Linked DNA regions of Metallumcola ferriviriculae. The protein of the gene in region 2 binds, or shares a complex with, the protein of the main gene of each other region. Links are inferred from orthologs where the notes say so. Each region holds a gene or a part of one and is shown on either strand. Other genes may lie near its edges. The genes, in order: mfd and uvrA.

Region 1 (16,124 bases), 510 kb from region 2 along the record:
GACATGGCAGGTAATGACGGCTATGTTTATGGACAGAGTGTTCTCGGTGCTGACAAAGAATTTAAAGAATGGGTATTAAATCAGGAAGATTATTTAATAGACAAAGAAGAAGATAAGGATGGAAATACCGTCTTTTTTAAGCACAAATTCCGCATTCATGCAAAGAAAATACAGTTAAAGGGAACAGATGGCAAGCGTGCCCAAAAGATGGAAATATTTCAGAAACAGATGGTCTACTATTCCGATAAATACGCCAAAAAACAGAAAAAAGACAGAGATAAGGCTATTGCGAAGGCAAAGGAACTGATTGCCAAACCCGGAAAATATACAAGAGCTACCAGCATTGGAGCTGCCGGCTATGTAAGCAATATCAAATTCTTAAAACAAACAGGTGAAATACCTGACGGGCTTGTTCTTTCCCTGAATGAAGCAAGAATTCAGAAGGAAGAAAAATATGATGGATACTATTCCATTGTTACCAGTGAAAAGCATTTATCAGATAGAGAAATTCGTGATATTTACAAGGGACTTTGGGAAATCGAAGAATCCTTTAAAGTAATCAAGAGTGAATTCAAGGCGAGACCTGTATATGTAAAAAAAGATGCACATGTAGAAGCACATTTTCTGGTATGTTTTGTAGCACTCGTAATCATGCGGGTTCTTGAACAGATGCTAGAGAAAAAACATACTGTGAAGCAGATTCGCAATTCTTTGATTAGCTATTCCTGCTCCTATTTGGAACAAAACTATTACCTGTTTGATTATCGAGATGATGTAATAGAATCCATTGAGTCTGTCTTTGGCTTTGACTTAAGTAAAAAGATTATGTCTCAGGCAGCGATCAAAAAAATTTTGCAATACAAAAAATAAGTGTCAATACACTACAAGTTTTTGACAAAATACAAAACCCGCTAGCCCTTGGTAATACTGGGGCAACGGGTTTTTTTAATCGTTTTTGCTGTAAAACTCAGGTTATAGACTAGGCAGGAGCACGTGTCAATAATGTTCGCGTAAGACATACATCTAGTCACCAGCCAGGAATTATTAGTCTCGAATATCCGCATTTCTCTCCGTTTCCTTTAAAACCTTTACTTCACCAGGATAAGCAGGAACCATTACCGTCTCACCGGGTTTTACCATACCGAAGTCCTCCCTGGCCAATCTTTCTATATAAGCGTCTGTTTGAACCAGATAAGCCTTTTCATGCAAGTTTCCATTTTCCACCTTCAACTGGTTTAACTGCTGCTTAAGCTCCTCCTTCTGTAAAGTCAAGCGATGAATTTGGTAATATACTTGACCAAAAGAAAACATGACATACCCTAGCACAGCAAGCAGTATTATTGACCCCGGTTTCCATCGAAACCTCCACCGTTTCTTTGGTGTACGGCTGACCTCCGGGACCCTATAGGTTTCTTGGGAGTATAAATTAGGCGCTTCCACTTACACTTCCTCCTCTTCCCCAAATATTCCCAAAGCATCACCCGGGAGCACAATTACCACTTGATACCCCTTAGTACGGGCCCTATGTAAGAGCGTAGCAACCGAGCTTGCAGATAGCTTCAACTGTTTGGCTATCTCCTCACTGGATTTCCCCATCTCTTTTAGTGCAACTACCTGCCGCTCCCGAAAGCTTAACTTCTCCACACCACGTATTTCGATCTTCATCGGCTATCCCCAAGGTTGTCCACAAGTTATCTACATACTGTGGATATTTTTGCTACATATTTCTATTTCTCTGCCTGATTTAATATTCCTGCTACTACTGGTAATTTTCAGAAAGAAAACTTTGCCCTATCAACTGGCTCTAACGCCATTAGGAAGCCCCGTCTCATTTCGCCCACTAAAAATAAAGTAACCGGATTGCGTACGATGGCAAAAAAAAATAGCCCCTCCAATTAAAATCAGAGAGCTACAAAACAATGACAAAACTTATTTTATAAGATTTGACTTAAGAACGCCTGGGTCCGTTCATTCTTTGGTGCTGAAAAAATATCGTCCGGTTTCCCCTGCTCAACAATTTTCCCATCGTCCATATAAATTACGCGATCCGCCGCTTCCTTTGCGAACCACATTTCATGGGTGACTACCACCATAGTCATCCCCTCTTTTGCCAAGTGCTCCATCACCACCAACACCTCTCCCACAAGTTCAGGGTCCAGTGCCGAAGTAGGTTCGTCAAAAAGCATAACCTTGGGCTGCATAGCCAGCGCCCTGGCAATTGCCACCCTCTGTTTCTGTCCACCGGAAAGCATGGCAGGGTAAGTATCCAGTTTATCAGATAGACCTACTTTCTCAAGCAGGTCTTTTCCCAGCTCGGTTGCCTGACCCTTTGGCATCCCTTTTACCTGAGTCGGCCCTTCAATTACATTTTGAAGCACGGTCATATGCGGGAAAAGATTGAAGTGTTGAAAAACCATACCGACCTCTTGACGCAATCGGTTTACCACTTTAGGCTGGGATATCATTTTCTCACCGTCTATATAGATATCCCCCTTCTGTGCCTTCTCTAAAAAGTTTATACAGCGGAGAAGCGTGCTTTTCCCCGAACCACTGGCTCCGATGATCACCACTACTTCTCTCTCTTTGATTTCCAAGTCAATCCCCTTGAGGACATGCAGGTTACCAAACCACTTATTTACTCCTTCAATTTTTATCAAAGCAATAATACCCCCATCCTTATTAATCCTGGTATTCGCTTACTTTAAGGCGATTCTCTATTTTATTAACGATAATAGTCAATGTGGTAGTCATTAGTAAGTACCAAATGGCTACTGTAACCAGCATCTCCATGTAAAGGAATGTTGACGACCCTATCTGCCTGGCCTTTAATATTAATTCCGGCACGGCTATGGTGCTAGCCAAAGAAGAATCCTTCGTAGCGATAATAAACTGATTACCCAAAGGAGGGATTGCTCTTTTAAAGGCCTGAGGTAGAATAATACGCCGCATTGCCTTCGCCTGGGTCATTCCTAAAGAGCGTGCTGCTTCCATTTGACCCCGGTCAATGGATTGAATCGCTCCGCGCAGGATTTCTGCAAGATAAGCACCATTATGTATACCCAATGCAATAAAGGCGGAAGGTATTTCTGGTATTCGTATAACGCTTGCTAAACCGTAATAGATAACGAATAACTGGAGCAGCAATGGTGTCCCTCTAATTATATAAATGTAAGATGCGGCCGGAACATTAAAAATTTTCAACCGTGAGATTTTCGCAAAAGCTACTATTAGTCCAATTATAAAACCCACTAATATCCCTAAAGTAGTAATTTCCAAAGTCATTAAGGCAGCATCTTTGAAAAAAAGAAATTTCCCGGGAACGACGGAAAAATCATATGGCAAGTTCCAATTCAAGTCGTTCACTCCTCTGGCTTTTTTTGGGAAAAAGAATAAAAAATTAGATTATGCATAGCGCCGAAGCACTATGCACAATCAAGCATAGTAAACTTAATCCCTGTTGTTTGTCAGGTTACTGTTTAGTAATATCTTCACCATCAAACCACTTAGCACTGATCTCAGTTAAAGTACCGTCTTGATGCATTTCTTCTAATATTGCATCCACTTTTTCTCTTAATTCATCGTCATCACTATGGAATGCAATACCCATGGTCTCTTGGCGTAAAAGCTTACCAGCTAACGTAAGTCGGTCACCGTTTTTAATCTCCTTAATAGCGTTTAATCCTACCACCCGGTCAGTAATCACGCCAGCAAGTCGGCCATTTTGGAGCTCCATCAAAGTCTGGAAATCATCTTCGTAGGTCCGAGCTTGAGCCCCTAGCTTTTCCACATCATCAGCAAAGGTCGTTCCGGTAGCCACACCAATTACAGATTCTGCCGTCAAATCATCAGGGGTTTTAATGTCAGAATCCTTCATGACTATTAACTGGGCGCCAGAATAGTAATAAGGAATGGAAAAGTCTACTTGCTTTTCCCTATCTTCAGTAATTGCCATACTACCTAATATCCCATCATATCTTTTTGCTCTTAACCCTTCAATAATTCCGTCCCAAGCAGTAGTTACATACTTCATATCCATCCCTAACCTTGTGGCTATTTCATTGGCCACGTCCACATCAAAACCAACCACTTCATCTTTCTCGTTGACGAAGTTAAAGGGCGGATATCCGCCGGATCCGGCAAAACTAATTACCTCTTTTTCCGGTTTCGCTTCCTCTTTGGGCTGCTCCTTTTCTGCCTGTTCCTTATCCGGCCCTGCACCATTATCCGTCTGGCTGCTGCATCCAACTACTGCCGCTAAGCTTAATATCATCAAGCTAATCAGCAAATACATGCTAAGTTTTTTAAACATTTATATCTCCACTCCCTTTTCTTAATGTTTATGTTAGTTAAACCCTTGTCCAACTGCTTCACGCTACCCCCCTGCTAGCGCATCCCTCCTTTTTTTGATATAAAAAATCCAGGCACAATAACCCTCTACTAAGTAGAGAGTTAGAGTACCTGGATTTCGCCAAAACGACTCATCCTAAACCATGTTTAAACATAGTCTATTCCTGGCCCACATGACCCAGAAAAGATCCCAGCTCCCATTGTGTTTTTCAGCTTCCGGTTTCCCCGTAAGTCAAAGGGACACTTACAATTATCCGCCTGAGGTAAGGCATACAACTGCTCGTGCCTGCGAATACTCCCGGACCCTACTTCACAATAATTTCCCTCAATTTTCCATATGAATTATATAATAAATATCAGTTAAAGTCAAGATTTTCGTTTTTTCAGAATACGCCATAAACGCTTTGGTACGGTTGCTAATCCTCTTAATAATTTTGTAAATTTTTTAATAATTCCATTAAGTTTGTACAACAATAGCGTAAGTAAGCCCAAGGGAATTTTAAGAATTCTTTTTAAGATTTTAAAAGGAAATAAAGCAATGCGCCACGAGGTAAAAATTATCCGTCTGCAGATATCAAAAATTTGCAGCCATAGCTTAAAGACGGTACGACTGCCAACAGCGTAATAAACCAGGGCACCCAATCCTATACCCAAAAGAACATATAGACGAACCTCACCCCAATTAATTTTTAGCAGCGCAAAATAGCCAATGATAGTAGCCAATACCCAGAAAGTAAAATCCCCAGCGTGTCCAATCCACCGCGGCGGCCTGAATTCTGCTCGCAGAGCACGGTAAAAATCAAATGCAAATGCTATTGCCAGGCCGATGGCTACAGTCCAAAGAAAATATTGCACCTGGGTGATCACCGAAACCACCTATCCCACCTCCCGGCTCAGATCTATTAGGATAGACATTACTTGAGCAGCTTTTGCATTATACCCTTACCTTTTTTTACCTGGTGCTCATCCAGGTACTGGATATTACCGATATTTCCGGTAATGGAAACCTTTCCTTCATCAAGGTTAAGCTGATTAACATTAAGGCTTTCTCCTTTTAAGACCAAAATCCCCAAACTGGTGTTCAGCATTATTTTCCCCTCATCAAAACTATCCACATGCTTTACCCCGGATACCGATAATGCCTTTCTATCAGTAAGTGTCAATTGGTGTCCTTGGCTCATGGGTATTCGCCTCCTTTTTTGATAAATGTATGTCCGATAAGTGGGCCTTATGACAAAAAAAGAAGCGCTTGCAAGCGCCTCTTTCACTACTCCCAAACCTTTTGGACCTGAACATCTTTGAAGAAATACTTCACAATTTCTTCAGGCGATTTACCTTCTTCCGCTAGTGCTCTAGCACCCCATTGGCTCATTCCTACACCATGTCCGTATCCTTTACCTTTAACAACTAGGTTGTTCCCCTGAACAGTGATGCTATCCAATAAGGTGGAACGCATCTCCGTACTGCCCAATGCTAAGCGTAATGCCGGTCCACTTACGGTAGTGTTTCCTAGCTTTATAACCGTCGCTCTACCCGAAGGACCTTTCTTTGTTATTTTCACCGTGTTGACCGCGCCCGGATCTTTGCCGGCTTTCTCCTTTACCGCTTGCCGTACTTCACTTAATGGGAAACTCGCAGTCCATGCTTTATTGTCTTTCTCAGTAATAGCAAAACCAGGGTCCTTCACACTATGTATATATGGTGCTGGTTCTTTTCTAAACGCCAAACCTTCATCAGCCGAATCAGAAGTTACCCCACCCGCATCAGCAAAAAACCATCCGTTTATATAATCACCTTTATAGGTAACCACTTCCCCCCGGGTCTGCTTTACCGCCTGCTCAACCCGGCTATTAATTCTTTTGACATCATAAGCCTGAAACTCCTCTACGCTAGTAGAGGCATCCGTGCCACGCTTCTCGACTCCGCCTTCCTGAATTTTTTTCATGGTAAACGTGCGAGCAAGGATAGCTTGTGCTGCCAATGCTTCCGCCGGCCAGGAAGTGTCCATTTCCGCTGCAACCACACCCTTTAAATATTCTTCAATTTTCAATTCCTTCTTTTCACCAGTTTCGCTGATAAATAAAGTGATTTTAGGTTCTTTACCGCCGGCGACTTGCGGTTTTTTCTGCTGGTTATCTTGTTGCTTATTTTTGGGTAAATTGGGTTTTTGTGAAGTATTCGGACACCCCACGGCAGTGATAATAAACATTGCACCTACTACAATTAACAAAGCTAATTTAATCTGACGTTTTAACATTCTTCTTCCTCCTAATACCAGGTTTTATCTTATTTTTTCCTTATGGAGGAAATTTAATGAATGGCAAATGTTAACTTAGTATTAATGAAGATTTGGCTTGCCATATAATACTTGCCAACCCACCACCCTCGCATGTGCTCTGGGGCCTAGGTCCTTCCTAAAAATTATCCTTTCTGACTGGTGCACCAAAAAAGCCAGGTTCCTGAGGAACCTGACTTTTCCAGTGATACGCTATTTAGTTAACCGCGTCTTTCAAAGCTTTACCAGCTTTAAACGCAGGCACCTTAGTAGCATCAATTTTAATTTCTTCCCCAGTCTTGGGGTTACGACCAGTACGGGCAGCTCGTTCCCTCACTTCAAAGGTTCCAAATCCAACTAACTGCACCTTTTCACCAGCTGCCAAAGCGTCTTTGATGGAATCCAAGAGTGCACCGACAACTTTTTCAGCGTCCTTCTTTGTGATTTCTGCTTTGTCTGAAACGCTGCTTACTAAATCTGTTTTGTTCAAGGCAATCCCTCCTAAACGTTTTTCATGGTACCCCCATAAAAGTTACCTTACTGGTTATTCGAGATGTTGCAGGGAATTCCTGCTAAAAAACCAAGTTTTTCTAGGAAATTCCCTATGTTACCCAATTTCTTGCTTAGATTTTTGCCAAAGCTCTTCCAACTGGTCCAAACTCAGTGCCCGCATCGATACATTTTGCTGTTTTACTTCCTGTTCCATATATCTAAAGCGCCGGATAAATTTACCCACCGCTTCCTTAAGCACCTCCTCAGGTTCGAGTTTTAGCAACCTGCTGACGTTTACCGCTGCGAAGAGCATATCACCCATTTCTTCCCTTATTCTTGCCATGTTTCCAGTTTCTATCACTGCTAAAAGTTCATTCACTTCCTCCGTCACCTTTTTCAACGCTTCCTGCGGTTTGTCCCAATCAAACCCCACCCTAGAAACCTGAGACTGCACCTTTTCCGCCAACATCAAGCTGGGCATTGCCATAGGGACATTGATTATACCTGTATCCCCAAGGCCCTCCCGCTCCTTTGCCTTGATTTCTTCCCAGTTATGTATAACTTCACCGGCATCATGCACTTCAATGTTATCGAACACATGGGGATGTCGGCGTATCATTTTAGCAACTATTTCCTTAATCACATCATTCATATCAAACTGTCTATTCTCTTCTGCTATATGCGCATGGAAGACAACCTGTAGTAGTAAGTCTCCCAATTCCTCACATAATTTATTCATATCACCCAGATCGATGGCGTCCGCTACCTCATAGGCCTCTTCAATCACATAGCGCCTTAGCGACCGGTGATTCTGTTCTTTGTCCCACGGGCATCCATTGTCACTACGCAGCTGACTCATAATCTCTGTCAATGGGTCTAACGGCGTAAGACAGGACTGCTCCTCCCCCACGGCCGGCACATAGACGCTGGTCAAGTGGTCAACCCATGACTGCCTGTCCAATTGATATAAGGGCAGCCATGATATCCTTTCCTGACCGGATACCCCTGCCGCCTTAATCAGGCAAACCTGCGTATCGTCGGGATAGCTATCCATCAGGGTTAACTTTAGGTCAGAGCAAACCTGCCTGTTGTAAGTCTGGAGCAGCAGCATCGACCGCGAAGGCAGCAAAGCAGCATTGTCCAGTGTTAACGCATCAACAATGGCTACCCCCCCTGAATCCACGGGATCGATACCAATAGCTGCAAAGATAGTATCTATACAGCTCATAGCGGCATAGATACGAATCTCCACCTGCTCATCAGCAAACAGCATTTTTACCGTCTTTTCAGCAATTAGCGGATGCCCGGGCACTGCATAGGTAATGGGCCCTTTGAGAGACATTTCCTTTAGCTGTTGAACTATTTCGTGATAAAGTTCGTCAAATTCCCCCGCCTGTTGATAAAGTTCATCGAACGTTTGATAATTTACCCCCTGGCTGGATAAATCGTCCGCTACGGGGTGCCTGCCGGTACGCAGCCATAAATTCTTCGCCTGACGTAATCGTTCCAAATTTTCCACCGGCAACTGCCCAAGACCACCAGGCCCTAATCCAATAATCTCAATCATATTCTCACCTCACAAAACCTAGCCTAACCAATATTTTAATTATCCTGCTGCCTGCAAAGGGAAGGGCTTCCACATCTTTCAACCGCAAAGCACCGGTCCCTGCCAGCATTATTAAGTAAGCGAAGACAGCAATGATAATAACACCCATTACTGCTATAGCATTTCCCCATAACAATAAAAAGCGCCCATAACTAAATACCACTATACCCGTCATTATTGTAACAGCCAGCATCGGTTTAAACAAATATCGCTTTATTGCCATTCCGGGCAAAAATATCTTTAAGCTTAGATAATTTAGCATAAACGCGGTAAAGAAACCCAATACGGTTGACATCGCCGCCCCTCGTATACCTACAGTAGGTATGGCAGTTAACCAATAACTTAATAAAAGCTTCACTGCTGCACCAATGAATAGGTTAATTACCGGGATATATGTTTTGCTCATTCCCTGTAATACCCCGGCAGTTACCTGATACAACCCCAGAAAGACCACTCCCCCTGCCAAGTACCTTAGGGGTACTCCTACCTCACTGATACTAAATAAAAATATGCTGATTGGTTCAGCCAATGCCCACAGCCCCGCAGCGGCAGGCAGCAGAAGTACCGTTGTTACCCGAAGCGCAGCATTACCTCGATGGGCTGCTTGCTCTAAGTATCCCCGAGAGGAAGCCTCCGCGATGGCAGGTACTAAACTAACCGCAAGGGACAAAGTTATGATCGTGGGCAAATTAATCAAAGTCCCGGCCATCCCCGTAAACTGACCGAATAATTCCGTTGCTCTGTTTACTGCATAACCGGCGGCCCTTAATCTTTGGGGTACCACAACTGCATCTATCAACTGCATGATAGGCATAATTAGATTTCCTAGAGACAACGGCAGCGCTATAACTATGATTCTCTTGACCAATACACGTTTTCTTTCTTGGGGTAAAAACCCTATTCGCTTAAAGTCAGTATTTCTCTTTCTAAGAAAATACCAGATCAAAAAGGCCAATCCAACGGCGCTGCCCGTCACCGCCCCAAAAGTAGCACCTGCAGCAATTAAAGTAATATTTCCTGAATATACAAAGACTGCTATGAAAACCGTAATCACCCGAATAGACTGCTCCAACACCTGGGATATGGCTGTAGGATGCATAACCTGCTGACCTTGGAAAAAACCCCGTAGGGAAGACATGACTCCGGTGATAAAGATAGCCGGCGCAATTGCCTTTATAGCCAATTGTGCTCTAGGCTCTTTTAGAACCTCTGTTGCTAAAAAATCTGCACCCATCATTAAAGCGGCTGCAAACAAAAGGCTCGCTACCGATAAAAGAATTAAGGCCACCTTAAATATCCTATTGGCGCCGTAATAATCTCCCTGCGCCGTTTTTTCCGCTACCAATACGCTAATCGCAACGGGAATGCCCGCGGTAGATAAAGCCAATACCACTGTGTATATGGGGTAAACCATTTGGTATAACCCTACACCTTCACCGCCTACCAGGCGAGCGAAGGGTATGCGGTAAAATGCACCTATACTTTTAGAAATAAAACCCGCCAATGCTAAAATCGCTGCACCACGGATAAATCCGTCCCTACCGGTCACATTGCTCCTCCCCCAAAGCACCTTTGCTTATACACCCTATCTTTTACATCCCCGGGGTGTTAATAAAGTTATGTATTAATAGACTCCTTCACCTTTTTTTTATAAATTCCTACTCCTTCCCTAAACATATTTTAAGGCGGCATTTAGCCGCCTTAAAATACTTTTATTCGATTATTGTTCCATTTGTTTAGCCAGGAATCCCGCCGCTGTTTCCGCAAGTTTCATCTCCATGTCACCCATTTTTACATTGGGTTCCTTTGAACAAAGAATTACTGCACCAATGGGATCACCTTCGGCAATGATAGGTGCCACCACTTCGGCTGAATACTTGCATGGTTCGTTTTCGTCTTCTGTAGCACAAATACGGCAGTGCCCATGTTCACCGGGGTTATTGATTAGTACCGACTTTCTATCTTCCATAACTTTCTCTACAGCCGGTCCTACCGGTTTATCCAAAAACTCTTTTTTAGGAGCTCCGGAAACTGCAATAATGTTATCCCGATCTGCTATACATGCAATATGTCCAATCGCCTCGTAAAGAGAATCAGCATATTCCTTGGCAAAGTCGCCTAGTTCCCCGATAGGAGAGTACTTTTTCAAAATAACTTCACCATCTCGGTCAACAAATATCTCCAACGGGTCACCCTCACGAATTCGTAATGTCCTACGGATTTCTTTGGGAATAACAACTCTTCCTAGGTCATCAATACGCCGTACAATTCCTGTTGCTTTCATCGACTGTTATCCCTCCTTCTTGCTTAAACTTTACAGCCACTTATTTTAGTCTCCTGTACAGATAGTATATATCTACCTGTTACTATTTATTCATTATTTTCCAACCTGCTGAAAGCAAATATTTTACAAAAAAGCCCACAACTCTCAGAAAATTATCATAGAAAAGAGAACCTCGAATAATATTTCGAGGTTCTCTTCACTGTACACAAAAGCTGTTTTTACTTTTTAGAGAAGTTTCTCAATCTCTGCGTCTGCTTTTAGCTCCTCGAAATATTTCGTAAAGGCATCGCCTTTTTCATTCGTCATCAGCTTTTCATTTACCACCGGCTTCATTTCTTCAAAAGAATCCAATTTCTCGTCTACCTTAATAATGTGGTAGCCGAACTGACTCTTTACCGGTTCCTTGCTAAATTCGCCTTGCGCCAGTTGAAATGCCCCGTCCACAAATGGTCTTACCAAGCCGGTTTCATTTTCAGTGAAGTACATGTCAATCAACCCACCGTTAACGGCAGAGCCGGTATCATCAGATTTTTCTTTAGCTAATTCAGCAAAATCTGCTCCTGCTTCCAATTCGCCAATAATCTGCTTTGCCTTCTCTTCAGCCTGCTGCAATTCTTCTTCAGTAGCCTTACCTTCTTCTGCCTTAACCAAGATATGGCTCACCTTAACTTTTATCAAGTCAGCTTTATTTTCTTCAAAATAACTGCGCATGTCGCCTTCGTTTACCTTGATATCTTTGGTAACTTCTTCATATAATGCCTGTTCCGTAGATTGGTACTGGAAGTATTGCTTCAAACCCTCTTCAGTAATATTAGCCTTCGTTAGCATCTGTTTGTACTCATCTTCAGAATTATACTGCTTCTTCATTTCCTCCAGCTGCGTAGCTGCTTCTTCCTCACTAACTACTACGTCCTTTTCTTCAGCACCCTGAAAAATAAGCTGCTTAATGATTGCGTTTTCTAGAGCCTTTTGCTCCAGTCCTTCATCAAAAGCTTTTTGTTGTTCTTCTTCCATTGAATAATAACCGTTTGTAGCCTTGAGCCATTGTATCTCGGTGTCCAATTGCGTCCTAGAAATTTCATTGCTGTTAACCTTGGCTACCACTTCATCATCTTTATCGCTTGCCTGTTTCCCGCACCCTGTTAACAGAAGCACCAGCGTTACTAGCACAGTGGCAAAAATCAGCAGGTTCTTCTTACGCATAAATTCACAACCTTCCTAAAGCAAAATATAGTCTCATTATATCAGCAGTCAAACTAGCCTACAAGGGCTTTAGCCTCCACGAGGATACTTTCCAGCAGCACCAATAATTCCCTATCCTGCAGGCGTTTGCTGCGCACCTGCAACTTTAGACCTTGAACCACCGAGATACTTAAACGCCGCGGAAACTTCTGAGCCAGTTCCATCAGCTTTTCAGCTCCTATATCCACACCCCTATTAAACAGAAGTTCTACCCGTTCCTCACTCACTTGTTTAATGGCTTCCAATCCTAGTTGTATTCCCAGCACCCTCATTTTAGCAAGTAGAAGCAAATTTCCCACCGGCGCCGGCGGTTTACCATATCGGTCCGTTACTGATTGTACAGCATTTTCAACTGCTGACAAGCTGTTCACTAAAGTAAGCATCCGATAGAACTCAATCTTTTCCCCGGAGTCGGTAATATATTCATTGGAAATATAAGCATTCACCTTCAACTCTATCAACGGCGGTTTGTCGGCTGCGGGCGCTATTTCCCCACGCAGGTTTTTGACTGCATCCTCCAACAGCTGACAGTATAGGTCAAAACCTACCGCCAGCATATGGCCGTGTTGTTCCGGTCCCAAGATGTTGCCGGCGCCGCGAATTTCCAAATCTCTCATGGCAATTTTAAATCCTGAACCCAATTCAGTAAATTCCCTGATTGCGGATAACCTTTTTTCCGCGACAGCGTTCAGCACTTTATCCTTTCTATATGTAAGATAGGCATAAGCAACACGATTACTGCGCCCCACCCTGCCCCGAAGTTGGTAAAGCTGTGATAACCCCATGCGGTCTGCCTCATCTACCAGCAAAGTATTGGCATTTTGTATGTCCAAGCCATTCTCCACAATGGTTGTACATACCAGCACATCGTACTTGGCATTGATAAAATCCAACATTACTTGTTCCAGCTCACGCTCTGGCAGCTGTCCATGTCCGACACCTACAGAAGCCTCCGGTACCATCTCTTGGATTTCCGCCGCCTTTTTTTGCAGCCCCCGCACCCGGTTAAAGACATAGAATACCTGTCCGCCCCGGTTTATTTCCCGATAAATGGCATCCCGTACCAATTCCGGACTGTGCTCCACCACATAAGTCTGTACCGGGTATCTTTCTTCCGGTGCGGTCTCAATTACACTCATATCCCGCACACCGATCAGAGACATGTGCAGCGTTCTTGGAATGGGAGTGGCGGTCAGCGTAAGTGCGTCTACCTGATGCCTCAACTCTTTTAACCGCTCCTTATGCTTCACACCGAAACGTTGTTCCTCATCGATTATTAAAAGACCAATATCTTTAAAGCGGACATCACCAGACAGCAGCCGATGTGTCCCAATGACAATGTCGACCTCACCCCGTTGTAATCCTTCAATAATGTTTTTTTGCTCCCCCCTACTGGTGAAGCGGCTTAATACAGCTAATTTTATCGGAAAACGCTGAAACCGTTCCTGAAAGTTAAGATAATGCTGTTGAGCCAACACAGTTGTCGGTACCAAAATTGCTACCTGCTTACCTGCTTCACACACTTTAAACGCAGCACGCATCGCTACCTCTGTTTTACCATAACCCACATCTCCCACCAGTAAACGGTCCATCGGTTTCGGCTGTTCCATGTCTGCTTTCACTTCATCAATTGCTATTAGCTGGTCAGGTGTTTCCTCATAAGGGAACTGTTCTTCAAATTCCTTCTGCCATTCGCTGTCCGAAGGAAGAGCGTATCCCTTTGCAGTTTCCCGGGCGGCATAAAGTGCCAGCAGTTCCCCAGCCAAGTCCTCCACAGACTGTTTCACCCGGCGTTTCACCCGGGCCCATTCATTGCCACCGAGCTTATTGAGCTTAGGGACTTTATCTTCAGCGCCAACGTAAGGTTTAATTAAAGAAGACTGTTCTGTGGGAAGGTATAATTTGTCTTCCCCGGCATATTGCAGATGCAAGTAATCCTTGAAGGCCCCACCCACTTCCAACTGTTCAATACCGAGATAACGCCCGACGCCATGGCTTTCGTGAACTACGTAATCACCGGCTTTTAAGTCATGTAAAATGTTCGTCTTCTTGCCTTTTTTAAATGACTTCCTGCTTTGCCGTTTGACCCCGTAAAGCTCTACATCTGTCAAAACAATTAATTTCTCTCCGAGTAGCTGAAAACCTTGCTGTAAGCCCGGCCAACAAATAACTGCTTTTCCCGCCTCCGGCGTCAGGTTTATCTTGTCGGCCAATTCCAATTCTATTCCCATGTCCCAAAGATGCGATTGCAGCCGCTTAGCTCGCTCCTGATCCGCAGTAAAAAGAAGGATGCGGTATTTCTTTTGTGACCACCGTTTTATGTCTGCCGCCAGCATATCCATTTTACCCAAGAAGGAGTGGGCCGCATGAATTTCAAAGTTTACCACCTGTCTGGGCTTGATTTCCTCCGGCAATCCCTTAGGTAACAACGACATATATATTCGACAGTGGCAGTTCTGGCTGTATAGTTCTTCAATTCTGAGGTAATTGTTGTTTTGGGAGGGCAGCAGGGCCCCGTCAATGAGAAGCTGTGCATAAGTGTCATTTCTTTCCTTGTTAAGACGCTTGGCTTCTTCCCCAATGCGTGAAATTTCGTTCCAAATTACCACCGGTGAGCGTCTAAAATAATCTATTAAGGTACTGGCGTCGGGATAAAAGAAAGTGTGAAACTGTTCCAAACCCGCTGTCCAGCGCCCGTCTTCTAGTTTATCAAGAGCGGATTGAACTTTATCACTTAGCCGCTCCACTGCGGCATGCTTTTTTCCTGCCAGCAGTTTCTGTTTAACACTAATGAACTCAGCTTCAATAGCCTGCCTGCCTAACTTCTTTCTCTCTTCAGTAATTATTAACTCCTGTGCGGGAGGTATGACTATTTTCTCTAGCCTTTCCTGCGACCGTTGAGTTGTAGGATCAAAATATCTAATAGAATCAATCGTTTCCCCAAAAAGTTCTATCCTTACCGGCTTCTCATCCACCGGATAAATATCCACAATCCCACCACGAATACTAAATTGAGCAGCATTTTCCACCCTGTCAACTCTTTCAAAACCTCTGCTCACTAATTGCTCTGACAAACTATTAAGGTCCAATGAATGCTCATTCTCAAAGTGCAGCATCGCCTTAGACAATATGTCAGCAGGTACAATTGATGCAGACAGTGCACCAACCGGAGTAACTACGCAATCCAATTCCCCTATTGCGAGCCTTTTCAAAACTGCCAAACGCTGGTTTTGAAGTTCATTACTATGAGCATAAACTTCGTAGGGCATTATTTCTCGAGCAGGGAAATAGGCTGTCCTGCCAGGTAAAAATACAGCTTCTAAGTCAGCATTAATCTTCTTTGCCTCTTCACTGTTAGCAGTAACTATCAGCACCTGGTAACCACTATCAACCAAAGATGCAGCATATAAGGCCCTTGCCGAGCCGCTAATACCATAGGCCAGCATATCTTTCAAGCCGGTCCGAAGCCCGTGTGTCAGTGCCTTTGCCGGCGGACTATCTTTTAATAAACCAATCAACCCCGCAACATCCATTAAGAATCCCCTACCTTAATTATTACCTTAATTTTTTCCGCCTTCTATTAAACCAAAACATTACGCTGACATTCCAAGCCACGTGTACTAGCCCCGCGACAAACCACGCACCCCAAAAACCGAATATGTGTAATAAATAATTGGTTAACCCGCCAAAAAAGGTGTGACTGAGTACACTTGCTGCCGCAGGAAGGAACCGCACCCCCGCTATAATATCATAAACCCCTTCAATAATACCAAAGATTCCATGCAACGCAACTAACGGTACTCCTAAAAGTACCGCGGCTGCAGATTTAAATAATTCTTCTATAAATGGTATCGCTGTAATGACAGCCTTATTACCCA
Region 2 (15,462 bases):
TGCTGCGGAAACTGAAGGACCTTTTTATATTCGGTTGGGACGTTCGGGCGTGCCGGTAATCCATGGTGGGCAGTATCGTTTCCAATTAGGTAAAGCGGAGGTCATGAAACAGGGTAAGGATGCTGCCGTGGTTGCTTGCGGGTTGATGGTGGCGGAAGCATTGGCTGCAGCTGATATGTTAGCAGCAGACGGCATTGATATTGAGGTAATCAACTCGGCAACCATCAAGCCTCTGGATGGAAAGACTATTGCCGCTGCCGCTGAGAAAACCGGGGCTGTAGTGACTGCCGAAGAGCATAGCATTATTGGCGGTCTGGGCAGTGCGGTGAGTGAACTGCTGGGTGAATGCTGTCCGGTGCCTGTGGAAAGGGTGGGTGTTACCGATAAATTTGGCGAATCCGGTGCGCCGGGTGAACTGCTTGAGCACTTTGGTTTGACAGCCGATGAAATTGCCAAGGCAGTAAAACGCGTGCTGAAAAGAAAGGCATAATTATCCAGTTTAATATTGACATATTATGCAAGGAAAATGCCTGCTGCTGTCGAAACAACTCTTTATGGGTTGTTTCTTTTTTTACCCGATTTTGATTTTGATAATGGCGAGATAGGAGTGTTAACGTTGATACAGATGTACAGTGTTTTTAAAGAATATCCCAACGGGGTTAAAGCGTTGGCAAGGTTAAACCTACATATAACCAAGGGCGAGTTTGTCTTTTTGGTTGGCGCCAGTGGTGCTGGTAAGTCATCGCTTATCAGGTTAGTTTTTCGAGAGGAACTGCCCAGTCGGGGGCAGGTGATCATCGGCGGCAAAAGCATTGCTCGGCTGCGTGCTTCCCAGGTGGCAAAGCTTCGCCGCAATATCGGCGTGGTCTTTCAGGATTTTCGTCTGTTGATGGACCGAACCGCTTTTGACAATGTGGCTTTTGCCCTGCGGGTACTGCAGTATTCCGGCAAAGAAATCAAGGCCCGGGTCCCCGAGGTGCTGGCTATGGTCGGCCTAAAAGGCAAGGAACAGTGCTATCCCAATCAACTATCCGGCGGCGAACAGCAGCGTCTGGCTATTGCCCGGGCAGTGGTCAATAACCCCAAAATTTTGGTGGCGGATGAACCCACTGGAAATTTGGACCCTGATACTTCCTGGGAGATTATGCATCTGCTGGATGAAATAAATCAGCGGGGAACCACTTTGGTGATGGCTACTCACGACCAAAGTATAGTGGACAATATGAAACGGCGCACCTTGGTGCTGAAGAAAGGTATTGTTATTGACGACCGGCGTGAAGGAGGGTACATATTATGAAATTTAGTACCTTCGGTTTTCTCGGCGGTCAAGCAGTCTCGTCTATCAGGAGAAATGGGCTGATGAGTTTGGCCTCAATTGGAATCGTTGCCGTATCCTTGTTTTTATTGGGGACATTTTTAATGATGGCCCTCAATGCGAATATGATGGCCACTGCTATCGAAACCGATGTGGAAATTGCGGTGCTGTTAGACAGTAATGCTTCTGCTGCGCAGGTGCAGTCTGTCTCGGACGATGTTTCCGCTCTCGGTGAGGTAATTAATGTTACTCATATTGCCAAGGACCAAGCGCTTGATAGCATGGAAATGCGCTTTGGGGAGGAGCATGATCTCCTTCAGTCGTTGGGAGGTATCAATCCTCTGCCGGACAGTCTGATAGTTAAGGTAAGGGAACCCCGGTTGGTGGGGGAGGTTGCCGACACCATCGGCAGGTTTAATTTTGTGGATAAGGTGCGTTACGGCCAGGGATGGGTGGAGCAGTTGTTTGCGGTTCTTGATTGGGTTCGTTGGCTGGGCGCCGGGGTGGTAGTGTTATTATCCCTGGCAGCGGTGTTTCTGATAGCGATTACGGTGCGGTTGACTGTCTTTGCTCGGAAGGATGAGATTGCTATCATGAAGTATGTAGGTGCAACCAACTGGTTTATCCGGCTGCCCTTTTTCGTTGAGGGTTTGCTGCTTGGCACATTTGGGTCGTTACTGGCCGGTATCGGTTTGTATTTCGGTTACAGCCAACTGGTGGGGTATGTCGCGGCCACGGTTAATTTTGTGCCGATGATAACTGATATGGGCTACCTGCTCAATATCTTGGTTTATCTGCTGGCGGGCGGTGCGCTGCTGGGTGCCTGCGGCAGCGCTGTATCTGTTCGCAAGTTCTTAAAGGTTTAAAAAATTCTATGGGCTGCACAGCGTTAGACTTAGCAAGAAAGGCGATTTCTTTTTACCGCTGAAATCGCTTTCTTGTATTTGTATTTATATTATTGTAACATAATACATATAAATTAGATGTATAAAGCAAAGAAAGCAGGTGGCTTATGATAAGACGCTCCATACCGCGTATTCTGACCACAGTAATTATCCTACTGTTGCTGATTACCGGGGTTTTTGGCTATGTAATTGCAACAGATTTTATGCATTTAGGCAGAATGTTAAAGGTGATTGGCTTTATCGAGACTCAGGCCATGGACCCGGTACCGATAGTAGACCTGGTGGATGGGGCTTTGGCGGGCATGGTTGACTCCTTGGAGGACCCTTATTCGGTTTATATGGAACCCAAGGTATATAAGGATTTATCTGCCCATATTAAAGGGTCCTACGGCGGTGTAGGGCTGCTTATTACGATGAAAGATAAGCAGTTGGTGGTATTATCACCTTTTAAAGGAACACCGGCGCATAAAGCCGGTATTAAGGCAGAGGATATCATCACCAAAATTGACGGTAAGGAAACAACGGGGATGACTTTGGATGATGCGGCGGAATTGATGAAGGGTAAACCCGGTACGGAAGTGGTGCTGACAGTATCCAGGGAGGGAACTGAGCCTAAGGATTATCCCATCGTCCGAGAGGAAATCGATTTACCTACAGTTACCGGTGAAATGCTGAAAACAGCTGAAGTCGATGGCATCGGCTATATAAATATTTCCATGTTTAGCGATACTACGGGCAAGGATCTGAATAAAACGCTAACAGACTTGCAGTCTAAGGGTCTTAAGGCGGTTGTGCTGGACCTTCGTAATAATCCCGGCGGTGCGTTAAATGCTGCCGTTGATGTGGCCGAAGCGTTTGTGCCTAAGGGACCGATAGTGCATATTGTCGGACGAGAAGGCACCAATGTCTATGAAGCGGATAGTGAATACCTGAATCTGCCTCTGGTGGTGCTGGTGAATAAGGGCAGCGCTAGTGCATCTGAAATTGTATCCGGTGCCATTAAGGATACCGGTACTGGCACAATTGTCGGAACAACCACTTTTGGTAAGGGCCTGGTGCAGACTGTTTACCCATTAGGTAAAGGGGCAGCGGTAAAACTAACCACCGCTAAGTATCTTACTCCTGATAAAAGAGACATTAACGAAAAGGGGATTGTCCCTGATGTGATAGTGGAGCTGGATGCGGAAACGGAACAGGAAGCGCTGCTGACCGCGCCCAATCTAGAAAAGGATTCCCAGCTGCAGAAAGCCGTAGAAATACTGGCGGGTAAACTTAAATAGCGACATGGGCTGTGGGGCTGTCGGTTCCACGGCCTTTATTTCTTGTATAGGAAGCCGAAATGCTTTTGTTCTTTGCAGCATGGAAATCAACGGATTAGGAGTGATATCTAATGCAGGAGTTTTTACCCGTGGTACCAAAGATACTGCAGGCCTTTTGGCAGATGCTGATAAATCCTATTTTTTGGCTGGTGGTAATATTTGTCGCTTATCAGTACCGCCGTTATTCGCGTATGAAGGAGGACCTTTTCGGAGTCAAAGGCGAGCCCATTTGGCAGCATACCCTGCTGGCTACGGGTCATGGGATTATCGGCGGCTTGGTGGGTAGTTTTTTAATGGTACTGGTGGGCATATCTCTTGGCGATATTGGTATCGGTTATCTATGGTTGTTGGCTGTATTGCTGATGTTTGTCAGCCCAAGGTTCCTGTGTTTTTCCTATTCCGGCGGCATTATTTCTTTAAGTTACCTGCTATTGGGCTGGCCGCGGGTGGATGTACCGCAGTTAATGGGCCTGGTGGCTATTTTACATATGGTAGAGTCGGTGTTGATACTGGTGAGTGGTCATCTGGGGGCCATGCCAATCTACACCAGGGCTAAAGACGGTCGCGTGGTGGGTGGCTTCAACCTGCAGAAGTTTTGGCCTATTCCCATTGTCGGTATGCTGCTGATGCAGCTGCCCGGGAGCCAAGTAGTGCAGGGAATGGTATCTATGCCTGAATGGTGGCCGCTGATCAAACCGAGCCTGGTGGCAAATTTGGATAATGTGGTGTATTTGATACTACCGGTGGTAGCCGGTCTTGGCTACGGCGATCTGGCCTTGACTTCCGTGCCGGAAAAGAAAAGCCGACGTACCGCTGTTTTTCTAAATATCTACAGCTTGGTGCTGCTTTTATTGGCCATTGCTGCGTCTTATTGGCCCATATTGGCAATTTCCGCCGCCTTATTCGCGCCCCTGGGGCATGAATATGTCATTAAGCTGGGGCGGCAGTCGGAATTGAAGGGTGAACCTCTTTATGTTTCCCCGGAAGAAGGGGTTATGGTGCTTGATGTACTGCGTGGGACTGCCGCTGCCAGAGCCGGTCTTAAAAGCAGTGACATTATAAAAACCATGAACGGGGCGTCCATTAATAATGGTTCCGACCTGCGCATGGTGCTGGAAAAAATAGATGAACCGCGGTTGGAGATTAGTTATATCAACCGCAGCGGTCAAAGTGTGCGCAAAGTGGTGGCGAAAGATGATCGGGAACCGTTTGGTACCATTTTGGTGCCTGAGCCCTATCAGCAGCCTCAAGTGGAATTTGGTTCAGCGGGATTGTTGGTGAGATGGTGGCGTCGACTAATGGGAAAATTAGGGCGCGGCTAATATCTGAGGGGGCCGGGCGTATGTCTGGAATAGCAGAATATGATATAATGTGCTGATAGCCCGGAATGGGCTGGGATTTGGAGGTGGTGAGACCATGGCAGGATTTAAGTTAAAATCCGAATACCAACCCCGGGGAGACCAACCTAAGGCAATAGACCAATTAGTAGAGGGGCTAAATAGAGGTGAACGACATCAGACTCTGCTGGGTGTCACCGGGTCAGGTAAGACTTTTACCATGGCCAATGTAATCGAAAAGGTGCAGCGTCCGACGCTGGTTATTGCGCATAATAAAACACTGGCTGCCCAGTTGTGCAGTGAATTTAAGGAGTTTTTTCCGGATAATGCTGTAGAATATTTTGTCAGCTATTATGATTATTATCAGCCGGAGGCCTATGTACCTCAATCTGATACCTATATTGAAAAGGACGCATCGGTTAACGATGAAATAGATAAACTGAGACACTCTGCTACCGCCGCTTTATTTGAACGGCAGGATGTAATTATTGTGTCCAGCGTTTCCTGTATTTATGGTTTGGGGTCGCCTGAGGACTATGAGCAGATGATGCTTTCCCTGCGGGTGGGCCAGGAGTACGACCGGGATGAAATCCTGCGCAAACTGGTAGAGATACAGTACAATCGTAATGATATAGATTTTTCCCGTAATACTTTCCGAGTACGGGGTGATGTGGTGGAGATATTTCCCGCTTCTTTCAGCGAGAAAGCGATCAGAGTGGAACTATTTGGTGATGAGATAGAGAATATCTTAGAAATAGATACTCTTACCGGTGAAATTTTAGGGCGGCGCAGTCATATAGCAATTTTCCCGGCCAGTCACTATGTTACCGAAGAGGACAAGCTGAAAAGGGCCATTATCTCTATTGAAGAAGAATTGGAAGAGCAGCTTAAATATCTGCATAGTCAAAATAAACTGCTGGAGGCCCAACGCATTGAACAGCGCACCCGCTATGACTTGGAGATGATGCGGGAGATGGGCTTCTGTCAGGGGATAGAAAATTATTCGCGGCACCTTACCGGCAGGAAGACCGGGGAACCGCCCTTTACATTAATTGATTATTTTCCGAAGGATTTTATGTTAATCGCAGATGAATCTCATGTGACAATCCCTCAGATAGGCGGGATGTATCATGGGGACCGTTCCCGTAAGAATACCCTGGTGGAGCATGGCTTCCGCCTGCCTTCGGCTATGGATAACCGGCCGCTTAGATTTGAAGAATTTGAAAGTAAGGTTACCCAGATGGTATTTGTTTCCGCTACACCGGGACCTTATGAACAGCAGCACAGTAAGCAGGTGGTAGAGCAGATAATCCGCCCTACCGGACTTTTGGACCCTGAAATTCATGTGCGTCCTGTTAAAGGGCAAATAGACGACCTATTGCATGAAATAAATCAGCGGGTAGATAAGCAACAAAGGGTATTGGTCACCACTTTGACCAAACGGATGGCTGAAGACCTTACCGACTATTTTAAAGAGATGGGTACTAGGGTTCGCTATCTCCATTCGGAAATTAATACCCTGGAGCGGATGGAAATTATCCGTGACCTGCGCTTGGGTGAGTTTGATGTGTTGGTGGGTATTAATCTTCTGCGTGAGGGCTTAGATTTGCCTGAAGTATCATTGGTTGCCATTTTAGATGCCGATAAGGAAGGCTTTCTCCGTTCGGAGCGGTCACTGATCCAGACCAGCGGACGGGCTGCTCGTAACGTTGACGGCATGGTCATCATGTACGGTGACGTGATTACCGAGTCTATGCGAAAAGCGATTAGTGAGACCAATCGCCGCCGGCGGATTCAGACTCAATTCAACCGGCAGCACAATATCACTCCGGCTACCATCAGAAAGGCGGTGCGTGATGTGATTGAAGCAACTAAGGCCGCCGAGACTGAGAGTAAGTATCTTACTCGTAAAGATATGCAGAAGATGCCTCAGAGTGAATTGAAACAGATGATTAACGATTTGGAAAGAGAAATGCAGCAGGCGGCCAGGGAGCTGCAATTTGAGCAGGCGGCGAAGCTGCGCGACTTGGTTATTGAACTGCAAGGTCAATTAAAGGGATTAAAGAAGTAAACGGTGCCGGCAAATAAAACAAGCTAGCTGCGGGAGGAAATATAACATGACAAAGGACCTGATCATCAAGGGTGCCAGAGCACACAATCTGAAAAATATAGATTTGACTATTCCCCGGGACAAGCTGGTGGTATTTACCGGCCTCAGCGGGTCCGGCAAGTCTTCCCTGGCGTTTGATACCATTTATGCCGAGGGTCAGCGGCGCTATGTGGAATCCTTGTCCGCTTATGCCCGGCAATTTCTCGGACAGATGGACAAACCGGATGTGGACTATATCGAGGGGCTTTCCCCGGCTATTTCCATTGATCAGAAAACTACCAGCCGCAACCCCCGGTCTACGGTGGGTACGGTAACGGAGGTTTACGATTATTTACGGCTGCTTTTTGCCCGGGTGGGTGAACCTCACTGCCCGGATTGCGGCAGACCCATTACGCAGCAGACCGTAACTCAGATGGTAGACCAGCTGATGGAATACCCGGAAAAAACAAAGCTGCAGATTTTAGCACCTGTAGTGCGGGGGCGTAAGGGAGAACACCAACGGTTATTGGATAACATCGTTAAGGAAGGATTTGTGCGGGCCAGGGTAAACGGAGAAGTGCGCGACTTGAGTGAAGATATTACGCTGGAAAAGAATAAAAAACACAGTATTGAAGTTGTGGTGGACCGGATAGTAATTAAAGCCGGGATTGAAAGTCGTTTGGCGGATTCTTTGGAAACCGCCCTGTCATTAAGTGAAGGGACAGTGGTGGTGGATATAATCGATGATACGGAAATAATGTTTAGTGAACACTTTGCCTGTGTGGATTGCGGTATCAGCCTGGAAGAGATCACCCCCAGGACATTTTCTTTCAACAGCCCTTATGGTGCCTGTAGTGACTGCAGTGGGCTGGGTTCTAAAATGGAAGTGGATATGGACCTGGTCATTCCTGATAAAGACAAGAGCATTAACCAAGGTGCGGTGGCCCCGTGGAGCAAACGTACCCATGGATACTATCGACAGCTTTTGGCTGCGGTGGCGGAAAACTACGGTATAGAGTTGGATACGCCTATTAAGGAGATTCCGCCTGAACAGATGGATATTATTCTCTGGGGCAGCAAGGAGGAAAAGGTTACGGTGCAGTATGTTAATCGCTTTGGCCGCCGCCGGGTTTACGAAACCATCTATGAAGGAGTTATTCCAAACCTGGAACGTCGTTATCGTGAGTCCCAGTCCGATGGGTCAAGGACTGATATAGAATCGTATATGAGTGCAAAAACCTGCCCCAGCTGTAAGGGGGCAAGATTGCGCCCCGAGGCCTTGGCGGTGATGGTGGGGGGCAAAAATATTAATGCGGTTACCGGTATGTCCATTAAGGAAGCCCAGGATTTCTTTGAGAAGGTGACGCTGACTGAACGACAGCAGTTGATTGCCCGGCAGATTTTTAAAGAGATTAACAATCGCTTAGGTTTTCTGGTCAGTGTGGGCCTTGACTACCTAACTTTAGACCGAGCAGCGGGCAGTTTATCCGGGGGGGAGGCCCAGCGGATACGTTTGGCTACTCAGATTGGTTCGAGCTTGGTAGGGGTGCTGTATATACTGGATGAGCCCAGCATTGGTCTGCATCAGCGGGACAACAGCCGGTTGATTGATACCCTGAAAAAACTACGGGACTTGGGCAATACCCTGATAGTGGTGGAACATGACGAAGAAACCATCCGTGAAGGGGATTATATAGTGGATATAGGGCCCGGGGCCGGAGAGCACGGCGGGGAAGTGGTAGCAGCCGGGTCCTTAGACACAGTGCTTGAATGTCAGCGTTCCGTAACCGGTCAGTATTTAAGCGGCTGTAAGAACATTCCCTTGCCTCTTTTCCGGCGGCCGGGAAACGGGAAGCGGTTGATGATAAAAGGAGCGCGGGAGCATAATCTTAAAAATATAGATGTAGAAATTCCCTTGGGCGTGTTTAACTGCATTACCGGGGTTTCCGGGTCGGGGAAAAGTACGTTGATTAATGAAATCCTCTATCGGGCCTTGGCAGGAAAACTCCATCATGCCAAGATGAAGCCGGGCGAACATGATGAAATTACAGGGGTTGATTATCTAGATAAGGTTATTGATATTGACCAGTCACCGATTGGTCGAACTCCGCGGTCAAATCCCGCCACATATACCGGTGTTTTTGATTATATTCGCGAACTTTTTTCTAATACCGCGGAATCAAAAATCCGCGGCTATAAGCCCGGCCGCTTCAGCTTTAATGTCAAGGGCGGGCGCTGTGAGGCCTGCCGGGGTGACGGAATTATCAAGATAGAGATGCATTTTTTACCTGATGTTTATGTGCCCTGTGAAGTTTGTAAGGGTGCACGCTATAACCGGGAAACGCTGGAAGTGAAATATAAGGGTAAGACCATTGCCCATGTGCTGGATATGACGGTGGACCAGGCAGTGGACTTTTTCCGCAACATCCCTAAAGTCTTCAGAAAGCTAAAGACCATGCAGGACGTGGGGCTAGGCTATATTCGTCTGGGGCAGCCGGCTACTACCTTATCAGGCGGTGAGGCTCAGCGGGTCAAACTGGCTGCTGAATTAAGCCGACGCAGTAACGGTAAGACTTTATATATCCTGGATGAGCCAACCACCGGGCTGCACATGGCCGACATTCATAAGCTGTTGGATGTGTTGGCACGACTGACCGATGCCGGGGATACGGTACTGGTAATTGAGCACAACCTGGATGTGATAAAATCGGCTGACTATATCATTGACCTGGGCCCGGAAGGCGGCTATAAGGGGGGGGAGGTATTGGTTACCGGTACCCCTGAAGAGATTATTTGTGCTGAACAGTCGCATACGGGACAGTATCTCAGACCTATGTTGGAGTGTGACCGTGATGACGCTGGAAGAAAAACTGAAGTATCTGCCGGCTAAACCCGGCGTTTATCTGATGAAAGATGCAGAGGGTCAAATAATCTATGTGGGTAAGGCTCGGTCACTTACGGCTCGGGTACGCTCATATTTTCGTGGTGTTAACAGTCATACTGCCAAGGTACAGGCCCTGGTGGAAAGAATAGTTGACCTTGAATATATTGTGACTGATACGGAAGTGGAAGCACTGATATTGGAGTGCAACCTGATAAAACGCTATCGGCCGCGTTACAACATTAACATGAAGGACGATAAGCACTATCCTTATCTTAAGGTGACCGTTAATGAAGAATTCCCCCGCGTGGTAGTTACGCGCGCAATGAAGAAGGACGGCGCCAAGTATTTTGGACCATATACTCAGGTTGGTGCCCTGCGGGAAACGATGCGCCTGCTGCAGAAGCTTTTTCCAGTACGCAGATGTAGACAGCCGGTGGTGGATAAGAAAAGTCGGCCCTGTCTCAATGCTCACATCAAACGCTGCCTTGCGCCCTGTGGCGGGCAGGTCAGTGCGGTAGAATACGGGGAAATGGTAAAAGAATTAATACTCTTCTTAGAAGGCAGACAGGATAAGGTGATAAAACGGTTGGCAGACCGAATGAACGCTGCTTCTGCCCGACTGGAATATGAAAAGGCGGCTAAATTACGGGATCAACTCCAAGCGGTGGAAAACGTGGTGTCCCGGCAGAAAATCATTTCTTCGGCCCAGGAAGACCAGGATATTATTGCCTTTGCCCGGGGGAATAATGAGGTGTGTGTGCAGGTATTTTTCGTGCGTCAGGGGAAATTATTGGGTAGAAACCATTTTTTCCTTAAGGGTACTGATGAGATGTCACGTAGTGAGGTAATGACTGCATTTGTGAAACAATATTACAGCAGGGCGGAGCAGCCGCCTAAGGAAGTACTATTGCAAGAGAAGCTGGAGGATGAAGAAGTTATCGCTGCCTGGCTTGGTGACAAAAGAGGCAGTAAGGTTTATCTGAAGGTGCCTCAGCGAGGTGAAAAGTTGAAACTGGTGGAGATGGTGGGCCGTAATGCTCTGATGCAGCTGCAGGAAGATGAGCTGTCCCGGCAGAAAAAAGAGATGAGCGGCGAGCAGGCCCTGCTGGAGCTCAGGGAAAGACTGGGCTTAGAGACGGTACCCCAGCGGATAGAGTGCTACGATATTTCCAATACTCAGGGCACTAATTCGGTAGCATCCATGGTAGTGTTTGAAAATGGCCAGCCAAAGAATGACCGCTATCGGCGTTTTAAGATTAAGACGGTACAGGGTCCCGACGATTTTGCTTCCATAGCGGAGGTTATCGGCCGCCGCTTTCGCCGCAGTGAGCATGACGGCGAGGGAGGATTTAATGTTCCGCCTGATGTGGTGATTGTGGACGGCGGCAAAGGGCAATTAAGTGCCGCCCGGCGCGTAATGCATCAGTTAGGTGTAGCTCATATCCCCACCTTTGGCTTGGCTAAGGAAGAAGAGTTGTTGTTTCAGGAAAACAGTTCGGAACCTATCCGGCTGCAAGCAAACAGTGAGGCGCTTTATTTGGTGCAGCGCATCCGCGATGAGGCCCACCGGTTTGCTATTACCTACCATCGCAGCTTGAGGCAAAAAGAAAGTATTCGTTCGCTGCTGGACGAAGTTCCGGGTATTGGCCCAAAGCGAAAACAAGCATTACTCAAACGGTTTGGTTCCGTAAAAAAAATCAGTCAGGCGGATATGGAAGAACTGTTGGATGTACCGGAAATGAACGAAAAGGCCGCCCTGCAGCTGCTTGAATATTTGGGACGCGGTGTCTAGGAGAGCGGCAGTAAAAATGGAGGGGATATCTTTGCAGATAAAACTAGTTGCCATAGATATTGACGGAACGTTATTGGGTGATGATCTGGTCATTTCGCCGGGGGCCAAGGAGGCAATTCGGGCGGCTATGGCTAAAGGTGTACATGTGACCTTGGCCACCGGTCGGATGTATCAATCGGCTCTGCCTTACGCTCGGGAATTGGGGGTAGCGGTGCCGTTGATTACATATCAAGGCGCTTTGGTTAAACTAAGCAGTAACGGGCAGGTGCTTTATCATCGAGAGCTTCCGCTCGAGTATGCCCGGGAAATCATTATTAGAGCTCGCAAATTTGGTTTTCATATTAATGCATACCATGAAGACAGTCTCTACATGGAACAGGATACCAATCGCGGCAGAAAGTACAGCCAGGTTACCGGGGTGGAGATGCACTTGGTGGAAGATTTGACTGAATTTCTGCATCAGGATCCGACTAAGATTTTGCTAATTGGGCGAGAAGGAGAACTGGATGTGATGCAGGAGGAATGCCGGGAGCTTTTTGGCGATAAGGTGTACATAACAAAATCAAAGAACCACTTCTTGGAATTTACGCATCCCCAGGCCACAAAAGGGTGTGGTGTTCAGGCGGTTAACGATTGGCTGGGTATTTCTCCCCAAGACACCATGGCTATAGGCGACAGTTATAATGACCTAGAAATGTTTCGACATGTGGGCTTGAGTGTGGTTATGGGTAATGCCAGGGATGCTGTAAAGCAGGCAGCTGATTACGTCACTGCCCGGCAGGAGGATGACGGTGTAGCAGAAGCGATTCGGAAATTTGTTCTTCTTTATGACTAAAATGATTAAAAATTTTTTTTATCAAGTAAAACCCATGGGAGAAGGGGAAGCGAGAGAACTGTAACTTTCTGATTGCCTGCCGGAGGGCAGGGAAACAAAAGGAGGAGATTAGATGCAGTTTACCGCAGACCTTCATATGCACACCAAATACAGTGACGGGCGGGGTACGATGGAACAGATGGCTCGGGCAGGGTTTAAAAAGGGCTTGGGCAAAATTGCGATCACTGACCATGGACCGGCCAATATTGGTGTAGGTGTAAAAAGTGCCGAACAATTGTTGGAAATCAAACGGGAGGCGGCAAGAATATCCCAGGAGGTAGGTATCCGGGTATTAGTGGGTGTGGAGGCAGATATCATTGGAGTAGATGGCGAGATAGACGTGCCCCCTTCAATTTATCAGCAGTTGGATTTGTTACTGGTTGGGCTTCACCCTCATGTTTTTCCTCATGACTGGGGGGACGGTTATAACTTTATTCTGCCCAATCAAATATACCGGGCCTCCTCTTTGATGCGGGATAAGGTGATTGGGGTTAATACCCAGGCGGTAGTTGCAGCTTTGGAAAAACACCCGGTGGATATTTTAACCCACCCGGGGCTGCTGATGCCGGTAGATTATCTGGCGGTGGCTAAGGCCTGTACACGTACCGGAACTTATTTTGAAATAAATACGGGACACCTGCACGAGCATTTCATGACACCGGCTATTATTAAACGGGTTTGTGATCAGGGCGTAGATTTTATCGTTAATAGTGATTCGCATTACCCGGAGACAGTAGGTGAACTTGAGGCCGGCTGGGCGATGTTGGAGCAGGCCGGAGTGACTGCTGCTCGGGTGGCCAATGTGCGTATGAACTGATGAGTGGGACTTTATGGGAGGTGGTTAAATGCAGTTGGTGATAGTTACGGGTTTGTCCGGGGCAGGAAAAACCCAAGCAGTCAGGGCTCTGGAGGATTTAGGTTACTTCTGCGTGGATAATATGCCGCCTAATCTTATTTCCCGCTTTGCGGAACTTTTCCGTGAGAACGAAGGGGAAATTCAAAAGGTAGCCCTAGTAATGGATATCCGCGGTGGTAAGTTTTTTGAGTCGGTGTTTGAAGCATTGACTTTTTTGGATGCCCATAATCATAACTACGAGATCTTATTTTTGGAGGCATCGGAGGAAGTACTGGTGAAGCGTTTCAAGGAGACTCGCAGAAGGCATCCCCTTTCGACCCAGGGGCGCATTTTGGATGGAATAATTGAAGAGCGTAAGCGCCTGCAGGACCTCCGCGGTCGAGCCAGCAAGGTTATTGATACATCGGACTTAAATGTGCACCAGCTGAAGGAACAGGTTGTGGATTTGTACGGGGACAGCAAGGATAATCGCATGGTAGTGACGCTGATGTCCTTTGGTTTCAAATACGGCATCCCTCTAGATGCTGACCTGGTTATGGATGTACGCTTTTTACCAAACCCGCATTATGAGCCGCATCTGCGAAATTTTACCGGCCACGACCAAAAGGTCCAGGAATATGTGCTTGAGTCTCCGGTCACTCGCATTTTTCTAGAAAAGTTTGAGGGCATGCTCGCTTTTTTACTGCCCTATTATGTCCAGGAGGGTAAAAGTCATTTGGTGATTGCCATTGGCTGTACCGGTGGCAGGCATAGGTCTGTCACCCTGGCCAATGAAATCGGCGGCAGATTGGATTGCAAAGAGGAATGCCGTATTTCCGTAAAACATCGTGATATTATGCGAAATTCCGGTGAGCAAGCATGAATTTGATACTGAAATGGCTTTATCCCGGGTTGGGGGTGAAGCGCTGGATATTGTTAGCGGTGTTGGGGATTATTCTGCTGGGTACGGGTATAGCAGTTCTACTGGATTTTACCATTTGGTTTCAGCTGATGCAAACGGCGGGGACTACGGCAATAGGTTATCTCGGCGGGCAGCTGTCACGTTTTTTTGCCATTTTAACCGCCATTCTCGGATTGATATTTTTAATAATCAGTCTTCGCCGCTTAGTACAGTCACTGCTGCTGGGATTTTTACCTGGTAATGAAAATAAAGTGGTGGAAATTCTTTACCATCAGCGTCGGCTGAAGCAGGGGCCGAAGATTACGGCCATTGGCGGCGGCACCGGCCTTTCTGTGCTGCTCAGGGGCTTGAAAAAATACACCAGTAACCTAACGGCGGTGGTTACGGTAAGTGATAACGGCGGCAGTTCGGGGCGTCTGCGTGGCGAACTGGGGATACTGCCGCCGGGGGATGCGCGCAACTGTTTGGTTGCTTTGGCGGATACGGAAAGTCTAATGGAGGAAATGTTCAACTATCGTTTCGATAAGGGGGCACTGGAGGGTCATAGCCTGGGCAACCTTTTACTGGCTGCCATGACCGATATCACCGGCAATTTTGATAGCGCGGTACAAGAAATTAGTAAAGTACTGGCCGTGCGCGGACAGGTATTTCCTTCTACGCTTTGTGATGTGGGGCTTAAGGCCAGGATGACCGATGGCAGCTGGGTGAATGGCGAAACGGAATTAGTGGAGCATCCCGGGAAGATAGAAAGAATCTTTCTTGAGCCCCATGATGCAGAGGTCCTGCCCGAGGTGCTGAGACAGATTGCTGAAGCTGATGCGGTGGTGCTGGGGCCGGGCAGTCTCTATACCAGTATTATTCCTAACCTTTTGCTAAAGGGAATGATATCGGCTTTGCAGAAAACTAAAGCACCGGTGTTTTATGTCTGTAATGTTATGACTCAACCCGGTGAGACAGATGGTTATACGGTTGCTGACCATGTGCGCGCGATTAATTATCATACAGGAGCATCGCTAATAGATTATGTGCTTATCAATAACCGGGAGGTATCCCCGCAGGCGGCGGCAAAATATAGTCATCAGCAGTCCTTCCCGGTGATTATCGATGAAAAGGAATTGATGGATTTAGATGTTATTTTGATTACCGATGAATTGATAGACGACACGGCAGTGGTGAGACATCAGCACGAA

What was found.
Region 1: the proteins of uvrA (region 2) and mfd are in contact, whole or in part, in a crystal structure (PDB 4DFC), measured with the Escherichia coli proteins. The link is inferred for Metallumcola ferriviriculae from one-to-one orthologs.

The regions. Positions count from the first base shown.
Region 1 is NZ_CP121694.1:198,082-214,205, forward strand. Bases 12,061-16,118 are described here. They hold mfd (transcription-repair coupling factor), read right to left. Parts: upstream 15,780-16,118; coding sequence 12,261-15,779; downstream 12,061-12,260. Other genes in these bases: MFMK1_RS01120 (peptidylprolyl isomerase), read right to left, coding at 12,061-12,207; MFMK1_RS01130 (hypothetical protein), read right to left, coding at 15,802-16,118. Outside these bases: MFMK1_RS01055 (IS1634 family transposase), read left to right, coding at 1-870; MFMK1_RS01060 (FtsB family cell division protein), read right to left, coding at 1,045-1,440; MFMK1_RS01065 (RNA polymerase sigma factor), read right to left, coding at 1,441-1,665; MFMK1_RS01070 (amino acid ABC transporter ATP-binding protein), read right to left, coding at 1,935-2,657; MFMK1_RS01075 (amino acid ABC transporter permease), read right to left, coding at 2,680-3,282; MFMK1_RS01080 (ABC transporter substrate-binding protein), read right to left, coding at 3,470-4,309; spore cortex biosynthesis protein YabQ, read right to left, coding at 4,714-5,223; sporulation protein YabP, read right to left, coding at 5,262-5,528; MFMK1_RS01095 (SpoIID/LytB domain-containing protein), read right to left, coding at 5,615-6,604; MFMK1_RS01100 (HU family DNA-binding protein), read right to left, coding at 6,840-7,112; bifunctional methyltransferase/pyrophosphohydrolase YabN, read right to left, coding at 7,230-8,681; MFMK1_RS01110 (putative polysaccharide biosynthesis protein), read right to left, coding at 8,686-10,269; spoVT (stage V sporulation protein T), read right to left, coding at 10,441-11,004; more of MFMK1_RS01120, read right to left, coding at 11,230-12,060; more of MFMK1_RS01130, read right to left, coding at 16,119-16,124. UniProt on the Escherichia coli protein: Couples transcription and DNA repair by recognizing RNA polymerase (RNAP) stalled at DNA lesions. Mediates ATP-dependent release of RNAP and its truncated transcript from the DNA, and recruitment of nucleotide excision repair machinery to the damaged site.
Region 2 is NZ_CP121694.1:717,484-732,945, forward strand. The notes cover bases 6,660-10,055. They hold uvrA (excinuclease ABC subunit UvrA), read left to right. Parts: upstream 6,660-6,993; coding sequence 6,994-9,855; downstream 9,856-10,055. Other genes in these bases: uvrB (excinuclease ABC subunit UvrB), read left to right, coding at 6,660-6,947; uvrC (excinuclease ABC subunit UvrC), read left to right, coding at 9,818-10,055. Outside these bases: MFMK1_RS03660 (transketolase family protein), read left to right, coding at 1-490; cell division ATP-binding protein FtsE, read left to right, coding at 617-1,297; permease-like cell division protein FtsX, read left to right, coding at 1,294-2,181; MFMK1_RS03675 (S41 family peptidase), read left to right, coding at 2,328-3,500; MFMK1_RS03680 (PDZ domain-containing protein), read left to right, coding at 3,611-4,861; more of uvrB, read left to right, coding at 4,956-6,659; more of uvrC, read left to right, coding at 10,056-11,641; MFMK1_RS03700 (Cof-type HAD-IIB family hydrolase), read left to right, coding at 11,673-12,476; MFMK1_RS03705 (PHP domain-containing protein), read left to right, coding at 12,589-13,332; RNase adapter RapZ, read left to right, coding at 13,361-14,233; uridine diphosphate-N-acetylglucosamine-binding protein YvcK, read left to right, coding at 14,230-15,462. UniProt on the Escherichia coli protein: The UvrABC repair system catalyzes the recognition and processing of DNA lesions. UvrA is an ATPase and a DNA-binding protein. A damage recognition complex composed of 2 UvrA and 2 UvrB subunits scans DNA for abnormalities.